DNA from 2 places in the Aneurinibacillus baijiui genome. Region 2 is predicted to be linked to the other one. Evidence: a T-box and tRNA genes for the amino acid it is inferred to sense, from the RefSeq annotation. Region 2 holds a T-box; the other holds one or more tRNA genes.
What was found. The T-box of region 2 lies ahead of serS (serine--tRNA ligase). A T-box ahead of a tRNA ligase gene usually reads a tRNA of that ligase, here a tRNA-Ser.
Positions count from the first base shown of each region.

Region 1: it has a tRNA-Ser gene. The T-box ahead of serS (serine--tRNA ligase) is inferred to sense a tRNA for this amino acid. The anticodon was not compared.

Region 1 covers NZ_JBFTXJ020000005.1:16,565-28,889, reverse strand. The annotation lists gene ilvD (dihydroxy-acid dehydratase) at 1-770, opposite strand, end outside; gene AB3351_RS11005 (OPT family oligopeptide transporter) at 1,017-2,918, shown strand; gene AB3351_RS11000 (late competence development ComFB family protein) at 3,067-3,369, shown strand; gene AB3351_RS10995 (hypothetical protein) at 3,428-3,814, opposite strand; tRNA gene AB3351_RS10990 (tRNA-Ser) at 4,091-4,179, shown strand; gene AB3351_RS10985 (hypothetical protein) at 4,234-4,629, opposite strand; gene AB3351_RS10980 (MerR family transcriptional regulator) at 4,658-5,590, opposite strand; gene AB3351_RS10975 (DNA translocase FtsK) at 5,869-8,346, shown strand; gene AB3351_RS10970 (hypothetical protein) at 8,419-9,102, shown strand; gene AB3351_RS10965 (ThiF family adenylyltransferase) at 9,154-10,176, opposite strand; gene moaA (GTP 3',8-cyclase MoaA) at 10,367-11,368, shown strand; gene moaC (cyclic pyranopterin monophosphate synthase MoaC) at 11,373-11,873, shown strand; gene AB3351_RS10950 (GntR family transcriptional regulator) at 11,958-12,325, shown strand, end outside.
Region 2 covers NZ_JBFTXJ020000019.1:50,169-62,493, reverse strand. The annotation lists gene guaB (IMP dehydrogenase) at 1-669, shown strand, start outside; gene AB3351_RS22045 (D-alanyl-D-alanine carboxypeptidase family protein) at 780-2,111, shown strand; T-box leader at 2,224-2,446, shown strand; gene serS (serine--tRNA ligase) at 2,499-3,785, shown strand; gene AB3351_RS22035 (succinate CoA transferase) at 4,053-5,567, opposite strand; tRNA gene AB3351_RS22030 (tRNA-Arg) at 5,777-5,849, shown strand; gene AB3351_RS22025 (glycine zipper domain-containing protein) at 6,447-6,680, opposite strand; gene AB3351_RS22020 (YqeG family HAD IIIA-type phosphatase) at 6,940-7,416, shown strand; gene AB3351_RS22015 (LemA family protein) at 7,669-8,250, shown strand; gene AB3351_RS22010 (TPM domain-containing protein) at 8,250-9,035, shown strand; gene AB3351_RS22005 (right-handed parallel beta-helix repeat-containing protein) at 9,099-10,838, opposite strand; gene AB3351_RS22000 (sensor histidine kinase) at 11,160-12,325, opposite strand, start outside.

The DNA of each region.
Region 1 (12,325 bases), on a different contig from region 2:
GCTTTTTCCGTAACGATGTCACGCGGTTTCAAGTCGATCTTGATCAACTCCATGAGTTGTTTTGCTGTGCGTTTTGCAAACTCTTTGCGCTCTGGATCAGTAGCAAGAATGGTACCATTGCCAGGCAGTGCAAGACCGAGAGCTTCAGCCAGGCAGTTCATGGAGTTAGCGGTAAACATACCGGAACAAGAGCCGCATGTTGGGCAGCCGTATTGTTCTAGCTCCTGTAGCTGACTATCATCAATTTTACCTGCTTGATGTGCGCCAACGCCTTCAAATACAGAAGATAAGGAGATCTTGCGTCCGTCGCTCGTTCTGCCAGCCGCCATCGGACCGCCGCTTACAAATATGGTTGGAATATTCAGACGAAGTGTTGCCATCATCATCCCAGGCGTAATTTTGTCGCAGTTTGGAATGCATACCATCCCATCGAACCAGTGGGCTGCAACAACAGTTTCTACGGAATCGGCAATGATTTCACGGCTAGGCAAAGAGTAGCGCATACCGATATGTCCCATTGCGATCCCGTCGTCTACACCAATCGTATTGAATTCAAATGGTACACCGCCTGCTTCACGAATCGCTTCTTTAACAAGCTTACCGAATTCCTGTAGATGAACATGCCCCGGTACAATATCAATATAAGAATTGCATACCGCAATGAATGGTTTGTCGAAATCCTCTTCTTTGACGCCTGCTGCGCGAAGCAGGCTTCGGTGCGGCGCACGGTCAAATCCCTTTTTAATCATATTGCTGCGTAATTCTGCCACTATAAACCCCTCCACTATTGTATGTTGCTTAATTTTAAATTTTTATCATTGTATCACTATTTGGGAAGATTGTATATTTACCAAAATTCCATTTGTTATGAATATAAGTGGGTTGCTAACATTTTTTTTTAACTTCGTTTATAGTTAAAATGGGTAAACATAAGATTAGGGCGTAACCATCCCTAAAAACAAAGAAGACGCAAAAACAAGGCAACAAGTATTTTTAAGGAAAGAGGTAGAATAGTTATGGAAAACAAATCGGCCTCCGGACAAGGGCAGAACCCGAGCGGTTTTGTACCTTACGTGCCACCGAATGAACACCGTCCAGAAATGACATGGACAGCGATCATTCTAGGCGGAGTTCTTGCGATTTTGTTTGGAGCGGCAAATGCATACCTGGGCTTAATTGTTGGTATGACAGTCAGCGCATCCATTCCGGCAGCCGTTATTTCGATGGCGATTCTGCGCGGAGTTCTGCGTCGTAATTCGATTCTAGAGAATAATACGGTACAGACGATTACATCCGTTGGAGAATCATTGGCCGCTGGTGTTATTTTTACGGTACCGGCTTTATTTATTTGGAAGCTGCAGCCAAGCCTCACTACAATTGCATTCATTGCTCTTGCAGGTGGTATTCTTGGTATTATTATGATGATTCCATTGCGTAAAGCATTGATTGTCAAAGAGCACGGGGTATTACCATATCCTGAAGGTACGGCTTGTGCAGAAGTACTTATCGCAGGGGAGAAAGGCGGAGGACTGGCGAAGCTGGTATTCAGCGGGCTTGGAATTGGCGCGTTGTTCAAGTTTATCGCTGATGGAATTAAAGCATTTCCATCTGAGATTGAAACGACGATTCGCGGCTTCAAAAATGCAGCCGTTGGTATGGATACACTGCCATCTCTGCTTGGTGTCGGCTTTATTATCGGTCCGCGTATCGCCGGATACATGCTGGCCGGTGCTGTGCTTGGTTGGCTGGGTTTGATCCCGCTTATTAGCTACTTTGGTGCGTTTGCACCCAGTCCGATTTTCCCGGCAACCTCGCCAATTAGCGAGCTTGGCTTTTGGGATATTTGGAGCAATTATTTACGCTATATCGGTGCAGGTGCGGTTGCGTTTGGTGGGATTGTCAGCTTATTTAAGGCGATGCCTACGATCGCTTCTTCTTTCACCATTGCAATGAAAGGATTTAACAGTACACGAGGCAGCAATGGGGCAGGCGTGCTTCGTACGGAGCAGGATATGCCGTTGCCATATATTATCGGGCTTGTTATTATTCTTATTTCTGTTCTTGCGTTTTTCCCAGGCATTCATATTGGCATTCCGGGAGCCTTGCTCGTAATGCTGTTTGGTTTCTTCTTTGTAACAGTCTCATCCCGTATTGTCGGAATTGTCGGAAGCTCCTCCAATCCGGTATCTGGGATGACAATTGCTGCTCTCATTCTAATTACCCTCATCCTCAAGCTGATGGATTTCAGCGGACAGACGGGGATGATCGCAGCGATTACAATCGGTGCCGTTATTTGTATTGCTGCAGCGATGGCTGGCGATACCTCCCAAGATTTGAAAACCGCTTTTCTCGTAGGCGCTACGCCGAAGTATCAGCAGTATGCGTTGATGTACGGTGTATTTATTACGAGTTTAACGATTGGTTCTGTGCTGACGCTGCTTGACCAGGCCTATGGATTTGGTTCCAAAAACCTCCCGGCACCTCAGGCTACACTAATGATGATGGTTGTCGAAGGTATTATGGATGGTAATCTGCCGTGGACCCTTGTATTCATCGGTATGGCAGCAGCGGCATTGGTTGAGTTGATGGGAATCGGTTCCCTTCCGTTTGCGGTAGGATTGTATTTGCCTATTCATTTGAGTACGCCGATCATGCTTGGCGGCTTGATTCGCGGGATGATTGAACGCCGTGAGAAGAAAGAAGAGGTACGCAAGCTCAAGCTAGAGCGAGGTATTCTTTTATCGTCTGGTTTCATTGCCGGTGAGGCGCTCATGGGTATTATGATTGCGATTGCTGTGTCGGCAGGAATCGTGCTGCCAGAGAATCCATTCCTCGGCCCGCTCGTTTCCCTTATTGCATTCCTTGCGGTTGCGCTTATATTATTTGTCACGGCAAACTCAAAAGGTAAACAAACATAATAAATACAATTGCTTAGAACTTGAAAGTCCTGTGGGTCATATGAACCGCAGGACTTTTTACTTTTTATTGAAAAATGGGTTTTATTGTAGGAATTAAGCAGGAATTTGCAGAAATATATTATAATAGTGTAGAAGGGGAGGGAGAGAGATGAAGGTTATAAATATTTTAGAAGAGGTAGCATGGGAGGTACTGCAGGAACATTGGGACCGTTTAGCGATTCCCTGTAAGTGTGAACAGTGCAAGGGAGATATTTATGCCATCATGATGAACGGGCTGCCGCCACGTTATGTAACGACGAATTCGGGGCGTGTGTTCATAAAGCTTGAATATATGAATGAACAGTCAATAACCAATGTGCTGTGCCAACTGGCCAGAGCAGCAGACACCGTAGCAGCCAAGCCTTCTCACCCGACTCCTCAGTATAGGCTTTCGAATGGAGCGGAAGGATAAGAGTATATAAAAACAAGGGGCTGACCCATACGTTATTGGGAAGCCCCTTTAGGTGTATTTATTGTACGACAGTTAATGTACTGTAGCGAGCGAAATAATCAAGGAAAAGTTCATGTAACGGTACGATAAATTCCGTCTCTCCTTTTTCATAAATGCCAGAACGATTATGAATGCGCACATGTTTGGTCCGTATTTTATAGTAGGAAGAGGCAAAGGTGGTGCTGACCTGCTCTTGTGTATTACCGAGCGTGGGCATCATGATATGCTTTGTTTTTATCGTATGTGGAACCATGCTGATAATATGGTCAAAAAGAATTTGGTATGTGCAGTGGGGACGTTGGAGAATAATCTCTTTTGTAGTTACGCTGCATCCTAACTTCCCGTTTTTGTGTGAGAGTAGGAGTGTGCCTTCTGTATCTTTGACCCTGATAAAATCTTTATACATTGCTTACACCTCTTTCAATTTATATGAGATCATATCTGAATTGAGCCGATCAAATTTTGACAACTGAAAGAAATAAGCCGATGAACGATATGAGAACTCTAGTGTGTATCGCATAAGGGTTCCCCTAATGATAGTGATAAATGACCGAGATGTAAAGCAGGCGGACAGATCATTTTGCTGGAGAAAAAGGAAATGTTCGAAAAAATACTTGCACAGCTTATAGGGATATGGTAAATTCTTAAATATCGTTGTGGTGACAATGAATACATAAGGTATGGAGAAGTACCCAAGTGGCTATAAGGGGCTCCCCTGCTAAGGGAGTAGACGGGTTATGCCGTGCGAGGGTTCGAATCCCTCCTTCTCCGTCACGTACATACAATAAAAGACGCTATCGCATGCGATAGCGTCTTTTATGTTTGTTAATCCGTCTCCCAAGTAATCAGGTGTTTTCCATCTTCTACATGTTCAAATGCAAAGGCCATTTCATAGTCGCCTTTCTGATCGAGATGAACAGCATAGCCATCCTGGTATGTACCGGGTTCAAAAGTATGTTCGAATGCTTTTTTTCCATTTGGTGCGGTAACGGTAATGGTTACCTTTCCTTTTTTGAATTGGAGTTCCTGGACTTGAATGGCGAGTGCGCTATCTGGAATAGCAGGGATTTTCTTTGTTACGGTCTTATTGTATGACTCGTAGGACGCTTTGAATTCTTGGTCAGTAACGGATTCGACGGTTTTCGTACCATACTCTGTACAGCCTACAAGCGACATGATGCACAATACAAATAATAAAAGCCAGGACCATCGTTTTTTCATTGGGACGCTCCCCTCTCCATTTTTATGTTTATGTGGTGAGAATTCGACGCAGCCATTTTTCCCATTCTTTTCTTGTATTTCCAATATAATATGATTTAAGGGACTGGGGCAAGTTGTGACTGTCCATCGCTCTTCCGCCCACGCCGAACATAATTGAAGGATTCGTAGTATGAATGTCCTCAATTAAACGAATGAGATTTGGAATATTCTTCTCAAGGGTAATGGAAATACAGATGATCTGCGGCATAAGTTCAGGAATAATCTGGCGTACGCTATCAAGCGGCGTATTGGCGCCAAGAGAATACACATCAAGACTATGCTGGCGCAGGAAAAGTGAGAAAAGCGTAATTCCAATCGTATGCTGCTCTTCAGGTCCGGCCATTGTCAAAACTCGTGGCATGGCTGGATTGACCTTAGTATAGCGGAAAAGCTGCTGAATGCGCTGATTCAACAGGTGGCTCGCATAGTGCTCATGTGCTACTGTAATGGTATTGCATTCCCAGCGGTCGCCAATCTCAATAAATACAGGAAGGATAATGTGGTGAAGTACATCATCCGGCTGCCATAAGGCCATGGATTGGTCGATAATTGCATGGGCCTCCGCTTCTTGAAAAGAAAGAAGAGCTTTAATGAGTCTCTCCTGTTGTTTTTTGATAAGTGGGAGCGCTTCTTTTTCCTGCTCCAAAGAAGGGGGAAGAGTACTCGGATGAACGTGTAATTGCCCCTGCTGCCGTGCCTTAAGAATTTCAACGGCTTTGCTTATATGAAGTCCCTTCTCTACTTGTTCTTTGAGCCAGTGCAGGGTAGCCACGTCCTCTTCAGTATAGAGACGATGCCCCGACTCTGTTCGCTGCGGTTCAATCATGCCGTAACGTCGCTCCCAGGCGCGCAGTGTATGGGTGGTGATGCCGACCAGATGGGAAACTGCTTTAATATTATATTTTCCTTGTGAGTTTTTCATATGTTAAACCCTTTCTAGCTATATAACACATACATGATTGACAATATCCGATTGGGATTTTCCTTGTAACTTTATTATACGTTAATTATACATGATAGTTTTATATTTAGAAAATAGAGCGGATTCTTTCGACTTCTTATGTACCTGTCCAAAACGCGAAATCGTGCTACAATACAATAAGTGATGATACAAATAGGCCGCTTTTTGCAACGGGCGGTTCGGCGTTTTGTTAAGTAAGGAAGAAGCGAAAGAAGCGGAGAAAGAAAGGAAGAGGCGCTTTGAAAGAATGGCTTGAACGATTCAAAGAATGGCTCCTGGCGGAAGACTATGTACATAAGGAAAAAGAACGCAACGTAGAAGCGGAAGTCGAAACGTATGAAGAAGAATATGAACAGCTCGAACCGCAGGTTGCTCCAATTCCAGTCTCAGGTAAACACCTGACAATCCGCACAGCCAATATTTATCCGAAGCAGACGGTTGAAAGAGATGTAGAGAGGCGTAAAGCTTCCAAATATAAGAAAGTCAATCATACCGATCAAGGGGCTTCTGTGAATGCCCGTACTCTGTCTAAACGGAAGCGGGAGAGAGGCAATTTTCCTTTTCCGCTTATTCCTGATGACATTCCGATTCAACAGCATATGAGAGCAAAGGATGCGGAGGAGAATACGAGCAGAGAGCAGCAGGTTCCTGTGCAGCCCGCCTCTTATCCGGCTAAGACGCCGCATGAAGAAAAAGAGGGGCGAAGAGAAGCACCGCGTAAGATAGGGGAGAATAAGCGACCGTTTCGACCGACAGAGATCATTTCACCTATTTATGGACGTAAGCGTCCGGAAGAAATGGAAGAAGACGAACCTATTAAAGAAGAGATACCAAGAGAACAGGCGTTTAATACACTAATCCATCCAATGGAATTTAAACAGCAGACAAAGATAGAAGTAAATGATGCTCAACTCCAAGAGAAGCATATGCCAGTAGAAGAGAAGGAGTCTTTTCCAATTAAGGGAGAAGAAGAACGCTTGCCTTCTACGGAGGCGGATGAACGTATAGCAAGGATGGAAAGAGAGATGCCGCCGCAACCGCAACCACAGCAGATAATTGCAGACCGTTCTTCAAGATGGGAGCCTGCTGCTGAGCTCATTGAGAAGAAAGAAGAGCCAGCACCAGCACCGATGCTGCTAGAGCAAAAAGTAGAGTCAACAGGCGACCAGCGGCTTCTCTCAAACTTTAGTATACAACCTATGCGTGAGAAGCCCGTACAGCCGGAGCCGCCCCAATGGAGCGGACCGTCTACTGCAATGCCGACACCGATTGCACCAATAGATGGAATCTATAAGCGGCCTGGGCTATCTTTGTTGATGGCTCCACCAAATGTACAGACTGAGGATACAGAACATACGAATCGCCAGCGTGAAGTATTGGCAACTACGCTGCATAACTTTAATGTGAATGCAGAAGTCATCGGGGCCGTACGAGGGCCGACCGTAACCCGCTATGAGATCCAGCCAGCACCCGGTGTAAAAGTTAATAAAATCACGAATCTGATTGATGATATTAAGTTAAGTTTGGCTGCCCGTGATGTTCGGATTGAGGCTCCGATACCAGGCCGTTCTGCGGTGGGCATCGAAGTGCCGAATGAGCATAGCGAACCGGTATTTTTACGTTCTATTCTTGAATCTAAAGCATTTGAGGAAGCAGCATCTCCGCTTACCGTAGCGCTTGGTATGGATATTGGCGGCGAGCCGATCTTGGCTGATCTAGCCAAAATGCCGCACGGTCTGATTGCCGGTGCAACCGGTTCAGGAAAAAGCGTATGTATTAACTCGATTATTTTGAGCTTGTTGTACAAAGCAACACCGGATCAGGTAAGGCTTCTGCTTGTTGATCCAAAAGTGGTGGAACTTGCGCCGTATAATCACCTGCCGCATCTTGTTACGCCGGTTGTTACAGATCCAAAGCAAGCAACTGCTGCACTCAAATGGGCGGTGCAGGAAATGGACAGCCGATATGAGAAGTTTGCTGAGGCCGGTGCACGTGATATTTCTCGTTATAATGATTTGATGCGGCGCGCATATCCGGACGACAAGGAATACCTCATGCCAAGCATTGTCATCATTATTGACGAATTAGCCGACTTAATGATGGTAGCCCCACATGATGTTGAGGAGGCTATCTGTCGAATTGCCCAGAAAGCGCGGGCCTGCGGTATTCACCTGCTTGTTGCAACACAGCGTCCATCCGTCGATGTCATTACAGGCTTAATTAAGGCAAATATACCAACCCGGATTGCTTTCTCGGTATCCTCTCAGATCGACTCCCGTACCATTCTTGATATGAACGGTGCAGAACGTCTGCTTGGGAGGGGCGATATGCTGTACTTGTCGAGCGGAAGTTCCAAGCCTGTTCGCCTTCAAGGACCGTATGTGTCCGATGATGAAATCGAGTCGGTAACAGCGCAGATTTGCGGACAGACAGAACCGAATTATTTGTTTGAAAAAGAAGATTTGACGCAGGCGATGATGTCTGAGAATACGGATGAGTTATTCGCTGAAGTTGTCCGCTTTTGTGTAGAGAACGGTCAAGCATCGGCTTCGCTTCTGCAGCGGAATTTTCAGGTGGGATATAATCGTGCTGCCCGTTTGATTGATATGATGGAGGAGAAAGGGTTTATCTCTGGGCAGACAGGTAATTCTAAGCCGCGTGATGTATTTTTGACGATGGCTGAGTATGAGGAATTGTTCAATAAGGATGCTAGATGACATCATATCGAATGCCAGCGGTTTCGTGGTATACTAGAAGCAAACACTCGTAAAGTAAGGAGTTGAAGCGTCTTGCAAAATGAGGATGGATCTCCGGTTCTTGTCGATTTCTTTGCTGAACGAGAAGCGAAACAGCGAGCATTTAATGAGTTGCATGAGCATTTAATGGATAAACTTCGTGAATACGCGTGCCACGCATTGAATCTGCGGGAAAAAGTGCGGGCAAAGCACGTATTTCGTAGCAAGGTTAACCTGTCTCCAGAAGCGCTGTTGACGCCGTTCTGGGAGGCACAGTACGGTATTTGGCTGCTGCTTGAATATCAGAATATCAAAGGTGAGCGGCTTATCGAGAAGTATCTGCTTGATCCGGATACAGACCTGCCGGAACAAGAACTCCACCTCGCTGCCCATTGGATGGCCGCCTACCCGTCTGTATATCGTGTAGAGGAAGCGTGGGAGGAAGGGTATCGACTCATCGATGTATGGGGTGAAGAGATGGTTGACGTAGCGCTAGGAGATCGGGAGCAGGTGCGCAGCGAGTTTATGATCGGACAATATTTGTTTGCGCGTCTTACAAAAGTAGGCTTCGCCTATCGCGTGATCGGACCGTACGCATTGATTAACAAAGATGGCGTAGATGTGATGAAAAAGAAACTGGAAGAAAATTTTGAACAGAGCAAGGAAGAAAACAGTCAGTGGTCCTGGCGCTTATTCATGCAGCATCATGGAATCGAAGTACTGCGAATGCACGAGTAAAAACATAAAGAAGGCACGCGCTTCCCTGTGAGCGCGTGCCTTTTGTATGAACTATGAGCCGATATATCTTGCATAAAGTGAACGAGCCATGGTAATATCATCCGTTCCTTGAATGACCACACGCCCATTTGGAAAGATGACGAGGACATAGTCTTCTGTATGAAAACGCAAAAGAAATTTGTTTCGCTCTACATCCCCAAGTCGTGCGAGCCGTTGCTCCATAACCTCTAAGTTCAACTTTTGATCTTGCGTAGGGCTAATCTGTACGCTGTCACGTCCACAAAGGGAGGTGATCGTATCTTCATCACCCGATAGTTCAAGGAAAGTAAAGTGACCTTTTCCGCAGGTTGGGCAATTCGGGTTTCGTTTATTCGACATATTCATTCGGGTATGCATATTGCGCCAGACTTCCATGTGCTCAAGATTTGGATTGTAGCTTTTCTCATCACCAACGAGCAGCTTAAGCCCTTCGACAGCTTGATATGAAGCGACGATATGGATGATCGGTCCAATAACACCCGCCGTATCACATGTCTCGCCTCCGGTTGGTGGCTCTGGAATAAAACAGCGGAGGCATGGGGTGATATGCGGTCGGATAGCCGTGAACATTCCCTTAGCACTGACTACTCCTCCATACACCCACGGAATGTTATGTTTAACTGCTACATCATTAATGAGGAAACGAATGGCGAAGTTATCTGTTCCATCAAGGATGAGGTCACAGTTTGTAAGCAGCTCTTCGGCATTCACTGCTGTAATATCAGCAATAACAGGCTCAATTGTTACCCGGCTGTTGATTCGCTTCAGCTTTTCTGCTGCAGCGGCGGCCTTGGGTATATGATTGGCCGCATCTTCTTCATCATATAGCATTTGTCGCTGGAGATTGCTCATCTCCACGAAATCCCGATCAATAATTCGTACGTATCCTACGCCGGCCCGCACCATATGATTTGCCAGTACCGCACCTAATGCGCCTGCGCCTACGATGGTTACTCGGCTTATTTCCAATTTTTCTTGTCCTGCTTTGCCGATTGGGGCAAACAACAATTGTCTTGAATAACGTGTATCTATCATGAGATGCTCCCATTCTCTCGAATTTCCCTTATATTGTATCATGTTTTGGGGGAGAAGCCCACGGGTGCAAGACGGAGGCTTTTGACATCCGCATGCTGCACATTCTTCACTGTTCATATATTTCCAATGTAAGCAAAATTATAGTATACTAATGAGACTCGAAAAAATGAGTTAAGGAGATGCGTGCTTTATGAAAAAATTGGTTGATAGATTTGGCCGCGTCCATGATTATTTGCGAATTTCGGTCACTGACCGCTGCAATTTGCGCTGTGTCTACTGTATGCCGGAAGAAGGAATGGAGTTCGAACCGAGTGAGAACATTCTTCGGTATGAAGAAATTGCTGAAGTGGTTGCAGCTGTCGCCAAAATGGGTGTACGCAAGCTGCGTCTGACCGGCGGTGAACCGCTCGTTCGCAAGGAAATTGAAAAATTAATCGCTATGCTGTCCGCAATTCCGGGCATTGAAGATATCGCGTTAACCACCAATGCAATCTTTCTCGCACAAAAAGCGGACGCGCTCAAAGAAGCGGGTGTGACTCGTGTGAACGTTAGTCTTGATTCGCTTCGTTCGGATCGCTTTGCGCTCATTACACGCGGCGGAAGTCTAAAGCGTGTGCTTGCTGGACTAGATGCCGCTGTGCGCGTTGGTTTTTCTCCGATTAAGCTAAATGTTGTGCTTATGCAGGGGCAGAATGATGATGAGATTGAAGACTTCATTCGTCTCTCGTTAGACAAGCCGCTGCAGATTCGGTTTATTGAATACATGCCGATTGGTCATAATGATGATGGCTGGCGCAAGCATTATCTTTCGCTTGATACTGTTTTTGAGCGTGTGAAGCAGATGGGTTATACGTATGAGCCTGCTGGAGATGTATATGGAAACGGACCGGCGGATAACTACCGAATTCCAGGTGCTTCTGGCACATTTGGCCTGATTCATCCAGTAAGTGATCACTTCTGTGATAATTGTAACCGTCTGCGCTTGACAGCCGATGGAAATATCAAGCCTTGCCTGTATTGGGATGATGAGTGGAATGTTCGTCCGTTAATAGGAGATGAGCAGGCTATTCAGAATTTATTCCTGCGTGCGATTGATGCCAAACCAGAAAATCATGAGATGGCCCAAGCGTTGGCGAAGGAATCGCAATCTCATACGCCGACGGTTCGTCGAATGTCGCAAATAGGAGGATAGGAAAATGAGTGAATCGCTTACTCATTTTAATGAGCAGCAACGCGCCCGAATGGTTGATATTACCGAGAAGCAGGTTACAGAACGAATCGCTGTCGTAAAAAGCAGGGTCGTCATGAAGCCGGAGACGCTTACTCGAATTAAAGAAGGGCGCATTAGTAAAGGCGATGTATTGGCGGTCGCACAGGTGGCAGGTATCATGGCTGCTAAGAAAACATCCGATATGATACCGATGTGCCATCCCCTCGCATTGACAGGGGTAGACATTCGTTTTACCGATAATAATAAAGATACGCTGTATATTGAAGTTACTGTCAAAACAAAAGGGATGACCGGTGTGGAGATGGAAGCATTGACCGCGGCTTCTGTAACCGGACTTACCATATACGATATGTGCAAAGCGATGGACAAAGAAATGGTTGTCGGCCCGACCTATCTGGCTAAGAAAACCGGTGGTAAGAGCGGAGATTTTGCTAATAATATGAAAGTAAACCTCACGTTTGAATAAAACGTGAGGTTTTTTTGTGAAATCATATATGATTTTTGCGATAATTCTGTTGAAATCATATATGATTTCATATATGATAAGGATATGAAAAAGCTAGCGATAAGCAAAACACAGCACGCGTATAATTTTATTCGTTCCGGCATTCTTAATGGAACGTATGGTCCGGGTCACCGGGTCATCATCGATCAGATTGCAAAAGAACTTGGATTAAGTATTATTCCAGTAAGGGAGGCGATTCGACAGCTAGAGTCTGACGGTCTTATCCAATATAAGCCTTATAGCGGTGCGATTGTCAGTACAATTAATGAAACAGAATATGCGGATACTTTGTCTGTATTAGCTGTCCTTGAAGGATATGCGACAGCACTTGCTGCGAAGTATTTGACATCTGCGGATTTTGCGGAACTAGAAGGGCTGAACAACCAGATGAAAGAGGCATTAATTGCTTTTGA
Region 2 (12,325 bases):
GCAAAATATCCCGATCTAACAATCGTAGCGGGCAACGTAGCCACAGGGGAGGCGACACGCGAATTGATCGAAGCTGGTGCTTCCGCTGTTAAAGTAGGAATCGGACCCGGCTCAATCTGTACAACTCGTGTCGTAGCCGGAATCGGAGTACCACAGATTACCGCCATCTATGATTGCGCTTCTGTAGCAAGGGAATATAACATTCCGCTCATTGCTGACGGCGGAATTAAATACTCTGGAGATATCGCAAAGGCGATCGGAGCCGGTGCTTCTGTCGTCATGATCGGAAGCCTGTTCGCTGGCTGTGAGGAAAGTCCGGGAGAATCAGAAATTTACCAAGGCCGCCGCTTCAAAGTATATCGCGGCATGGGGTCACTCGGTGCGATGAAGGAAGGAAGTAAAGATCGTTACTTCCAGGAGAAAGAAGACGATAAGAAGCTTGTGCCTGAAGGAATTGAAGGCCGTGTACCATACAAAGGACCGCTGATTGACACGGTATATCAACTGGTTGGAGGACTTCGTGCAGGTATGGGGTACTGCGGTACGAAGACAATCGAAGAGTTGAAAAACAATGCGCAGTTTATTCGTATTACTAATGCGGGATTAAAAGAGAGTCATCCGCATGATGTTCAGATTACAAAAGAGTCACCGAATTACTCGCTCTCCTAAATATAAGCTGTCATAAAATAGTTGATAAGACAGGGAATATATTCCCTGTCTTTTTTGATGTTGTATGGTAGAATCAAAAGTATTGTGTAATTTATGTGGAGGTGCGGAAGTTGTCAACGCTTGCTAGACCAATGAAGAAATCGCTTGCCTTACTGCTTGTGTTTATGGTGTTCTTTGTACCCATTCTTCTTACGATGAATACCGGATCGGCCCAAGCAGCCACCCCGGGCTTACAGTTGGACGTAAAATCAGCCATTATGATTGAGGCGACCACGGGAAAAATCCTGTACAAATATAACGAAAATCAGGCTCTTCCTCCAGCCAGTATGTCCAAGATGATGACGGAATATCTTGTGCTTGATGCGATTGAGAAGAAGAAGATTACATGGGAACAAAAAGTTACAGTTGATGAATACGGTGCTTTTCTAGGAAAGTCTGGAACATCGGGCGTGCTGCTTGCCCAGAACGAAGTACATACGGTAAAAGAGCTTTATGATGCCATGGCTATTTATTCTGCTAATGATGCTACGGTCATGCTTGCCAAAACGATAGCAGGTTCGGAAGGCGAGTTCGTAAAAATGATGAATAGTGCCGCCAAGCAATTTGGCATGACGCAAACACAGTTCGTGACATCGACGGGGCTGCCGATCGAGGATTTGAAGCAATTCGCTCCTGACGCTTCAAATGGCACAGATAATATGATGTCTGCGCGTGATTCGGCGATTTTAGCAAAAGAATTGATTGCAAAGCATCCAAGTTTGCTGGAAACGACGAAAATCCCTCATCAAACTTTCCGCGAAGGAACCAGTCGTCCGCTTAAGATGTCCAACTGGAACTGGATGCTTCCTGGTCTTGTGAAGGAATACAAAGGCGTAGACGGACTGAAGACAGGTCATACGAATGCAGCAGGCTTCTGCTTTACCGGTACAGCTGAGCGCAACGGTGTACGTCTTATTACCGTCGTGATGGGTGCCAAATCATTCATGAGCCGTTTTACAGAGACAAGCAAAATGCTTGATTATGGCTTTAGCAATTATAAAATGCAGCCTCTTCTCTCAAAAGGCGCCCAAATTCCGGGCCAAGAGATGGTAGCGATCGATAAAGGTACGGCAAAAGAAGTAGAAGCTGTAGCTGGACAAGATGTACGCTATCCTGTCAAAGCTGGAGAAGAAGGCGCATATAAGCCGAAAGCGGTGTTTAAGCAGGTAGCTGCCCCGATCAAACAGGGACAGCCTGTTGGCTCTATCAAAATTGTAGGGCCGGGTGGAAAAGCAGATGAATTCCTTCGTCCGATCGACGAACAAAAAGCCGGCGGCGCACTAATCGCTAAAGAGGAAGTAGAAGAAGCAGGCTGGCTTCGTCTGGCTACCCGCTCTTTCTTCGGCTTTATTGGAGACATTTTCAGCAGTCTGGGCAGCATGATTAAGGGCCTATTCAGCTAAGAAATACTAGAGAGGGATACCATGCTCGGTGTCCCTCTTTCTTTTGGATGTGGAGATACATTTTGCATATTGGTTCTGGATATAGTAAAGTTAAAGTATAGTTTTTACAGTTATAAAGGCGAAGAAGAGAAAAGTAAGCGTGAGCTGTCCGTACAGAGAGTCGGTGGAAGGTGCGAACCGAACGATCAGACCGCTGAAATCCATCTCAGAGCCGCCGGCGAAGAGCCGGGCCGGTATCACACCGTTATCATGTGTCAGAGGGCATACAGAAGCGATAGAGGGCTTCTTATGCTGAAGTAGGGTGGCAACACGGGTATTCAAATCTCGTCCCTTAAGTGGGATGGGATTTTTTTGTTTTTTTAACGCTTTATTCAGGAGGAGATACGCATGTTAGATGTAAAACGTCTGCGCAATGATTTCGACGCGATTAAAAAAGCGCTCGAGACGCGTGGAGAAAAATTGAACGAAATTGACAAATTCGCCGATCTGGACGTCAAGCGCCGTGCGCTGCTGGCCGAGAGTGAGCAGTTGAAAAATAAGCGCAATGTCGTCTCCGAAGAAATCGCGCGCATGAAAAAAGAAAAGCAAAACGCTGATGATCGCATCGCGGAAATGAAAGAGGTATCAGCGAAAATTAAAGAATACGATGAACAAATCCGCGTACTGGAAGAAGAGATCTCCCAGATTATGCTTGGAATCCCGAATGTGCCGCATGAAAGTGTGCCGATCGGTGAGAGCGAAGATGACAATGTGCCGATCCGTCACTGGGGTGAAACACCGTCCTTCTCTTTTGAGCCGAAGCCGCACTGGGAGATTGCAGCTGAGCTTGGTATCGTAGATTTTGAAGCCGCCGCAAAGGTTACGGGCAGCCGTTTCGTATTCTATAAAGGCATGGGTGCGCGTCTTGAGCGGGCATTGATCAACTTCATGCTCGATTTGCATACAGGGGAGCACAACTATGAAGAAATCCTGCCGCCTTATATTGTGAACCGTGAAAGCATGACGGGTACAGGCCAGCTTCCTAAATTCGAAGAAGATGCCTTTAAGCTTGCCGATACGGAGTACTTCCTTATCCCAACTGCAGAAGTACCGGTCACGAACTATCACCGCGATGAGATTATGCCGATGGATATCCTGCCAATCCGCTATGCGGCTTACAGCGCTTGTTTCCGCTCTGAAGCTGGGTCTGCCGGACGTGATACGCGTGGGTTAATTCGCCAGCACCAATTCAATAAAGTTGAGCTGGTCAAGTTCGTAGCTCCTGAGACATCATATGACGAGCTGGAGAGCCTCGTAAACAATGCGGAGAAGGTGCTGCAGATCCTTGGATTGCCCTACCGTGTGTTAAGCATGTGTACGGCTGATCTGGGCTTTACAGCAGCGAAGAAGTACGACATCGAAGTATGGCTGCCAAGCTATGATACGTACCGTGAGATTTCAAGCTGCAGTAATTTCGAAGACTTCCAGGCGCGTCGTGCAGGCATCCGCTTCCGTCGCGATACAAAAGCAAAGCCTGAATTCGTCCATACGTTGAATGGGTCAGGACTTGCGATTGGTCGCACAATGGCGGCCATTTTAGAAAACTGCCAGCAAGAGGACGGCAGCGTGCTGATTCCTGAACCGCTGCGTCCATACATGGGCGGCCTTGAGAAGCTTGTTGCTAAAACAAAATAATGTATGATAACGAAGATGGCGTACGTCAGAATGATCTGCGTACGCCATCTCTATGTCATGCGATTAGTTGGGGAGAAAGAATGAATATACTGTGTTTTTAAATGTTTTACAAATAATACGATAACAGAGTTTACACTTGCATACGCACGTTTTTGGATAAAATACAATAAACGGACACAAAGCAGAGTTTTACTCCGGTTTTAAAACTTTTGTGGTGCGCTGAAACAGCGGGAAATTGCCCGGTCACAGCCGGGAAAACCGTGGTCGCTAGTGTACAGAAGCTTCGGTGATCTGTTCACGCATGGTTCCTTCCTTAGCAAAGCGTGTATGCCAAGACAACGCCTTCTCAATAACATGCGGCGTATATCCACCGCGCCCACATGCTTCTGTAAAGTAAGCGTACAATTGCTCTCGATAAGAAGGATCGGCACAGTTTGTAATGAGCTTCTCAGCACGCTCTCGTGGACTTAAGCCTCTTAGATCGGCTACGCCATGTTCTGTAACAATCACCATCGCATCATGTGCTGTATGATCGATATGGGAAGCGAACGGAACAATACTTGAAATACAGCCGTTTTTTGCCACAGACTTCGTCACAAAAATACTGATACGTGCATTGCGTGTAAAATCGCCTGAACCGCCGATTCCATTCATCATTTTACTTCCCATTACATGTGTTGAATTTACGTTACCGTAAATATCAACTTCAAGTGCAGTGTTGATCGTAATTAAGCCGAGACGGCGAATGATCTCAGGATTGTTAGACATATCCTGCGGCCGCAACATAACCTTCTCACTGTACTTCTCAAAGTTGGGCAGGACAGTATCCATCTTGGCCTGTGATAGAGTCAGCGCACCGCCAGAGGCAAAATGAATTTTGTCCGCATCAATCAAATCGAACACCGAATCTTGAAGCACTTCGGAATACAATTCCAAATCAGTAAATTCGGAATGCAAAAAGCCACGAAAAACAGCGTTAGCAACAGAACCTACACCTGATTGAAGCGGCGGCAGTTTCTTAGGAAGGCGACCTGCTTTCATTTCTTCCCGTAAAAAAGTAAGCAGGTGATCTGCGATCATAATGGTTTCCGCGTCCGGTTCGATGAGTGTCTTCGCCGTATCCGGTGTATTGGTTATGACAATGCCCTTGATGCGGTCGAGTCCAACAGGAATACACGTGTGTCCAATGCGTTGATCGACAGACGTAAGCGGAATGGCTTGGCGTTCACCAAAATCAGCAATATCATATACGTCATGTGCACCTTCTAAAGAAAGAGGTTGAGCGAGATTTACCTCTACGATGACTTCTTTTGCATTTTTTACATACGTATGCGTATTACCACAGGAAGTAGTAAGGATAATGCCGCCATCTTCTGTAATCGCAAGCGCTTCCACGATCGCGATATCAACTTGGGGAACGGCGCCTGTATTCAATGCATCACTTGCCTCTGAGAGATGCTGATCAATGTAGCGTACATTTCCTTTGTTGATTTCTTTGCGTAGTACAGCGTCAGATTGGAATGGAAGGCGAAGATCCATATACTCTGCTAGTACGGAATCAACATGAGGAGCGACGGAAGCCCCGGTATATACATTGATTTTAAACGGTTGTCCACTCTCGCGTGCTCGCTCGGCGATCGCGGTAGGAAGTTCCTTCGGATCACCGGATGAAGTGAACCCGCTGAATCCGATAGTCATACCGTGCTGGACCCAACCGGCTGCTTCTTTACTGGTAACAATCTTACTGAATAATGCTTTGTTTCGTAAACGGTTTGATAGCATGTGATCCACCCCGCCTGTGCTATAATTGTTGTTGTTTTATTTGAACTGTAATATTACAGTAGCATGTTGGAGGGAAAATCAAACGGTTTTCTCGGTAAAAGAGAAATATGGCGGATGAAGTAGAGATTTCATGAATAAACATGGAAGTATATTTGCAGTTGAAGTTGGTGTTTGAAAATCAAAAAGAAGTTATATATAATAATTCCATTGGCTCCGTAGCTCAGCGGATAGAGCGTCGGTTTCCTAAACCGTGCGTCGGAGGTTCGATTCCTCTCGGGGCCGCTGTTATCATAAAAAAATGACACAGTTTTCTGCACACATGCAGGCTGTGTCATTTTTTGTTTCAAGGTGAGGTGCAATCCTTTACTAAACTAAAGAGTTTTTTCGACATCGTTAATGAGTGTTACCGCAATGATCGCAGCGTCTGCTGATCTTATCAGGGTACTCTTTATCGTCATAAACGATAGCTGTATCATAACCGTTGTATGTAGGGTTCGTATAAAATACAGGTTTGTAATTTGGATTACATTTTCATCTCATACATTCTGTTAAAATATAGTTATCAAGGATGATATAGAAAGGAGGTTTTGACATGATTCCGATGCCTAGATTAAAAGAAGGTGTAAGGCGTCCTTTCAAGATTAAAATAACGCCTTCCTTCACGCAATTGCTTAAAAAGAATGAACAGTTGAGAGTTGCTGCTACGAAGTAAATACCAACTGAAAAAGGCTTGCCTTCATGATTCATGAGGTAGGTCTTTTTATTTTGCCTTGGAGATGGGTACCGAAAAGGGCAGTGGAATTTTGACTTCATCAAGGAAGCGAGGGCGCAGCATTGCCTCTGTCCCTCGCTTCTTCTTACCAGATCATACTGCGTATTTTATTCGTCTCGACTTTGTGTGTCGTCGTCGGTATCTTCTACACCTTCACCGACCTGGTTCCCCAATGCACCGCCAGCGATTGCACCTGCAACAGTGCCAAGCGGTCCAAAAATGGATCCGACAGCAGCGCCGGCAACACCGCCGCCCACAGTACCTACAGCCTCACCGACATTGTTATTTGTCACGTCATCATTAACTGTATTGTTCCGGTTGCGATCTTTGTTTTCAGCCATCTATCCCACTCCTTTGTTTATGATGGGGAATTGCTGCTTTACTAGCACAGTCCCAGAACATATTCTGCCCAATCAAGGACGGAATTACGCCCCTATCCTCTTTGATCAGATACGGGTAAACTTCTGCCAGGGAACGACCGGATGCTTCGCAACGGTACTTATCGCCTTATTACGCGCAGAGGTGCTTATAATTTTTAAAAATAAAGCCAAGCTATATATAACTGGTTGACAATGAGTACAGCCCAACAGGGGGAAGCTTATGCCTATTTTACAACCTTCCCAAACTGCACGGTCCATTTATGAGATAGACGGAGAGGCATTACAGCAGGCAGGGATTAGAGGAATCATCCTGGATTGGAGTAATACAGTAACGGATAGTAACACTGATGTTATGCTGAATACACTAAAAGCATGGGCACAGGAGTTTCAGTCTCGCTATGCAATCAAGCTGGTGATTGTCTCAAACAGCAAACCTCCGCGACGAAGCCACGAGGTATTTGATGAGATTCCGGCTTTATTTGAAGCGGGAAAACCGAAAAAGAAAGCATTTTTTGCAGCGATGAATATTCTCGGCACCCAAACAAAGGAGACAGCGGTAATTGGCAATGGAATTATGACGGATATATGGGCCGGCAATCGATTAGGAATGCACACGATCTTTGTGTCTTCTCCCCGAGCAAAGCCGCAAATCGTAGAAGCCATGAAACGAGCTGTCGTACGATTGCTTCGAGTATAAAAAACAGACGGGTGCTGCGCTCGATAAACGAAAAACGGAACACCGCGTACACTAGGTGGCACAGCTCTCTGCGCAGGCTGTGTCATTTTTTTCTTTTAGGGGAAAGAATCATCAGGACCATCCCGGCTGTTTTGTGTACTAGCAACGCAATCTGTACAATAAATATAAGGGAGATATTGTAACCTAACGGGATGAAGCGCGTATAGAGAGATAAACAAGCGGACACGTATAAAAAGGTAAAGGAGTGATCACATGAAAAGCAGCTCGTCCAAAACCATACTTATTGTAGTAGTTATTGCCTTCCTTGCGGTTGCCTTCCTCGGTATGGGCAAATACAACAGCCTGGTCAGTGCCGAGGAGAATGTAAACCAAAGCTGGGCGCAGATTGATAATCAATTGCAGCGCAGAGCGGACCTTATTCCAAACCTTGTTAATACAGTGAAAGGGTACAGCATCCATGAAAAAGAGGTGCTGACAGATATTGCGAATGCACGGGCGCAATTGGCCGGAGCAAAAACACCGGCAGAGCAAGCAAATGCGGACGCTTCTTTAAGTAATGCACTGAGCCGTCTGTTGGTCGTTGTAGAGAACTACCCGACCCTTAAAGCAGATCGTCAGTTTACCCAACTGATGGATGAGCTAGCAGGCACAGAAAATCGCATTGCGGTTGCCCGGCAGGATTATAATACACAGGTTGCTGCGTTCAATAAGGATATTAAGCGATTTCCAGGAAGCATGATTGCCGGAATGGGTGGATTTGAGGCAAAAGAATATTTCAAAGCGGACCCTGGTGCCGCAAAAGCTCCACAGGTGGATTTTAATGGTGGACAATAATGCGCAAGGGAATAATGTATGGCTTCCTGGTTAGTTTTATCGCTATATTTTTTACGAGCGTTATCGCCAGTGCGGCAGCTCCTATACAGATTCCACGTCCGGTAGGAGACATCTATGTACAGGATCAGGCCGCTATTCTTACCCCGGAAGAAAAAAACGCGTTGCGTCAATATGGAAGGCGTCTCGATCAACGTACCACTGCGCAAGTAGCTGTGCTTACAGTGGATTCGACGGAGCCTGCCTCCATCAATCAATACGCGACGGCGGCCTTTCGCAAGTACGGTCTTGGCGACCCTAAGAAGAATAACGGGGTGCTGCTTGTGGTAGCCGTCCAAGATCGGAAAATCTATGTGGAAGTAGGATATGGGTTAGAGGGTGCGCTTCCTGATGGAAAGGTGGGACGCATTTTGGATGACTACGCCGTTCCCTACCTGAAAGAAGACCGGCCGAATGTAGCTGTAACGGAAACATATAAGGTACTGATCAATGAGGTGGCAAAGGAATACAATGTCGCAGACCAGTTGCAGGTACCCGCTACTCCGTATACGAATCAGGAGTCTGATCAATTAGCTTGGTGGGATGCGCTGCCGTCCTGGGTGAAGGTTGTCTTTGTGATTGGCCTTGTATTTCTTATCTATATTGATATGAAATATTTTGGCGGAACCATAACCTATGCCATTTTATCGTTACTCCGCTCTGGAAGGAACGGCGGTGGAGGCGGTGGTGGTTCTGCCGGAGGTAGGGGAGGCTCCTCGGGAGGTGGGGGAGCTGGCCGTAGTTGGTAGTAACCATAATAAAAGAAGGCGAATGGTAGCTGATACAGCCGCTGCCATTCGCCTTTTTATTCGTTAGAAAGGAGTGTTCTCATACGTATTGTTTTCCATTTGTATTTGCGCTACATTGAGGGTCCGAATGCCGTTTTTGTAGCTCCAGTTACTGAGCTTACTGTTGGTAATTACTACGTTATCGGCATATTGAAAGAAGCTGGAATTTCCTAACGTTGCCGGACCTTCGATACGTGATGCATCAATGGCAATGCGTTTGAAGTGAATCAGCATCATTCCGTATTCTGTATTCTTATCTGTCCGAATCGTAGCACCATTTACCGCAACTTGTCCGGAAGTAGGAGCGATTTGGGCGAAGATTCCTTTATTGGCGGTCGATGTATATGTACCGCCCTCTACTGTCATATTCGTTACTTCAATCGGCGTTTGTTTATAGTTTCGAATCGAGATCGCACTGTCGATGGAAGAGACGATGTTGTTGTTTCGAATGATTAGGTTCTTGATTTTGGTGTCCGTCGCTGTCTCTGTGCGGGGCTTAATGCCAATTCCTGCTGATTTAGAGCGGATCGTGTTTCCTTCGATCAGTACCTGTTGAACTTCAAGGGACGGCAGATACGTCTCTAATAGAATGCCAAAGTGATCAGGAGCCGTAATCTTATTATTACGAAACACCAATTGGTCGCTGTTCCAGTTCTGCTTTACAATAATGCCGGGATAATCCACGCGTGTTGTAATGTTATTATTCTCAAATGTAAGATAGTCGCCGACAGTGGAGACACCGTTTAGTATTTCATTCTGCGATACGTTGATGTATTCTACATTTTCATGGGTATTCAATGCGCCAACTCGTGACTTTTCATAGTTATCAATAACGTTCTGTGTAATTGTGATATCGCGCGTTGGCTCCTGTCCGCCAAGCGAGAGGCCGTGGCGTCCGCCATGGAACCAGTTATTTTTAACCATAAGATGCTGAGAAGACGCGATGCTTAGGCCATAGCTTGTCCCGCTTCCTTCATACCAGCAATCGCTCGCCTCATTCTTCTCTAATGTACCGCCGTATGCATATGCGACACCGATTCCGCGTTCTCGGGCGCCGGCCACTTCAACATTATTGATCTGCACATCCTTTGCATATTGTACGATGAGACCGGCATGAGAAGAGTCACGCTCAATCATAAGATTTGTGATACTAATTTTTGGCATGGTGAGTTTATAGACAACGGTAGAAGCTGCATTGTAGGTGTCGAATAACGGATTGGTTAATGTAATGTCATTGCCTGCGACGGATTGAACCTCAGCCAGCTCACCACGATAATAATAGCTGCGTGCTGGGTTGAATAGATCGGTAGAGTGAAGTAAGACGATATCTCCAGGGGCGATGGAAAGGGCTGTGTTGATCGTATGGCTGCCTTTGACTGCATTGGTTGTTAATGGGGCGGATTCTTGTCTTGTGCCGCCGATGCTTACTAGAGTAGGTTGGGTGGAACGCTTACCGTCCAGTACGGTACCGGGCTCGCCCACAATAGAGATGGGGTTGCGTACGGTCGCTTTGATCGCAGAGACCTGGTATGTACCGGCCGGAAGAAATACCGTCCCTCCACCTGCCTGATCCGCTTTTTGGATCGCGCTCATAATGGCAGCCGAATCGTCTGCCTGATCATTTGCTTTTGCGCCAAAATCTCGTATATCCATGTATACATTTTGTATGTCCATAGTATTTACTGTTCCCGCTTTTGCTTCGTTTGACAAGCCAAAGCCAAAAAGTAAGAAAAATGAGATGAAAAATACAATGTATTGCTTCATGATAATCTTCCTTCCGAAGTCCTATCCTTGCTTATTTCTTGATGATTTAGGAAATAGGACGCTCCTTTATAAACTAAATCCGCTAGTAACAGTTAAATAATTCAAAATAATATGGGTCATATGATAGGAGTTATTCTCCCCTTTTCTTTTCTCTTTATACTTTTGTAAGTAATTTATACTATATATGTATAATATAGTAGACTTTATTATTCATATCAATATAGTGAAAAAGAAAGTAGTTACGAAATATTGAATATAAAACATATAAAAAAGGCAGGAAAAAAGACCACCTTACAATAGGTGGTCTCTACTCTTTTTGCTTTATGATGTAGATTCGATTCTTATCGGGAGTAAAATGGTGAGTCGTAAGCCTTGCTGCGGCCGGGATGTAAGCGATAGCGTACCATGCAGCTCATGAGCACGGCGTTCCATAGTTTGAAGACCAAATCCGTATACGATGTTCTCGCATCCGCGCCCCTCATCTTCTAATACAAAAGTGATCTCCCCATCCTTTTCTTGCAGCGTAAAATAAAAACGTGCGCTTTGTCCGTGCCGGATTCCATTCGTTAGCCCTTCCTGAAGAGCGTGGTACAGAAATTTTTTCTGTAAAGCATGGAGTTCGGGTAAGGGGGAGATCGAATAGGAAATATTCACGCCTGCATGCTTTTCTGTCAGATGGATTAATTGCTTCAATTCTTCCTCAAGATTAAGATCAGTCTCGTCCTCTTTAATCGTATGAATGGTGCGGCGGATTTCATTTAATCCATTACGCACAAGTTCTTGCGATAAGTCCAGTTTCTCAATCGCAAGCGGGAGGTTTTTGCTAAGGAGGCGTTTGCCGGCCTCAATCTGCACGACGGTAGTTGTTAAGGTATGTCCTACAATATCATGAATCTCTCCAGCGATTCGATTCCGCTCTGCAAGGGCGGACATCTCAGCCCGGGCTGCTGCCATTTCTTTAAGTGAGGACGTTAGCTTTTCTGTTCGTTCTATAACTTTTTCTTCAAGGGTATTATTCAATTCCTTTAACTCCCTTGAGATTCTCTCCACTTCAGTAAAGGCACGTGAAGACTTAATTGAGATCGTGAAGGATTGTACGAAGATAAACAAAAACAATCCGAATGGTGTCATGTTGCCGATGGGGACGATTTGATTGTAGTATAATACGTCATTAATCGCCGTAATTAGGAAAAACACAGCCACAGATGCATTGAGAAGTGCAAATTCTCTTCTTCGCATCACAATAAGGACGAGACACCCTATAAGATAAAAAATGCTGGCAAGCATAACTCCATAGAACGGAACGATTGCTTCCGTATAAAAAGTAGAAGGTGTCAGAACGGTAATCAGACTGAAAAGTGTTGATAAGATCTGTACTGTGCGAATAAAAATCGAATGAATGTCTTCCGGATATAGCGAACGAATGAACATTGAAAAAAACGGAAGAGCAAGGTAAAAGGCAAGATATTCAATGCGCAAAGCAAGGT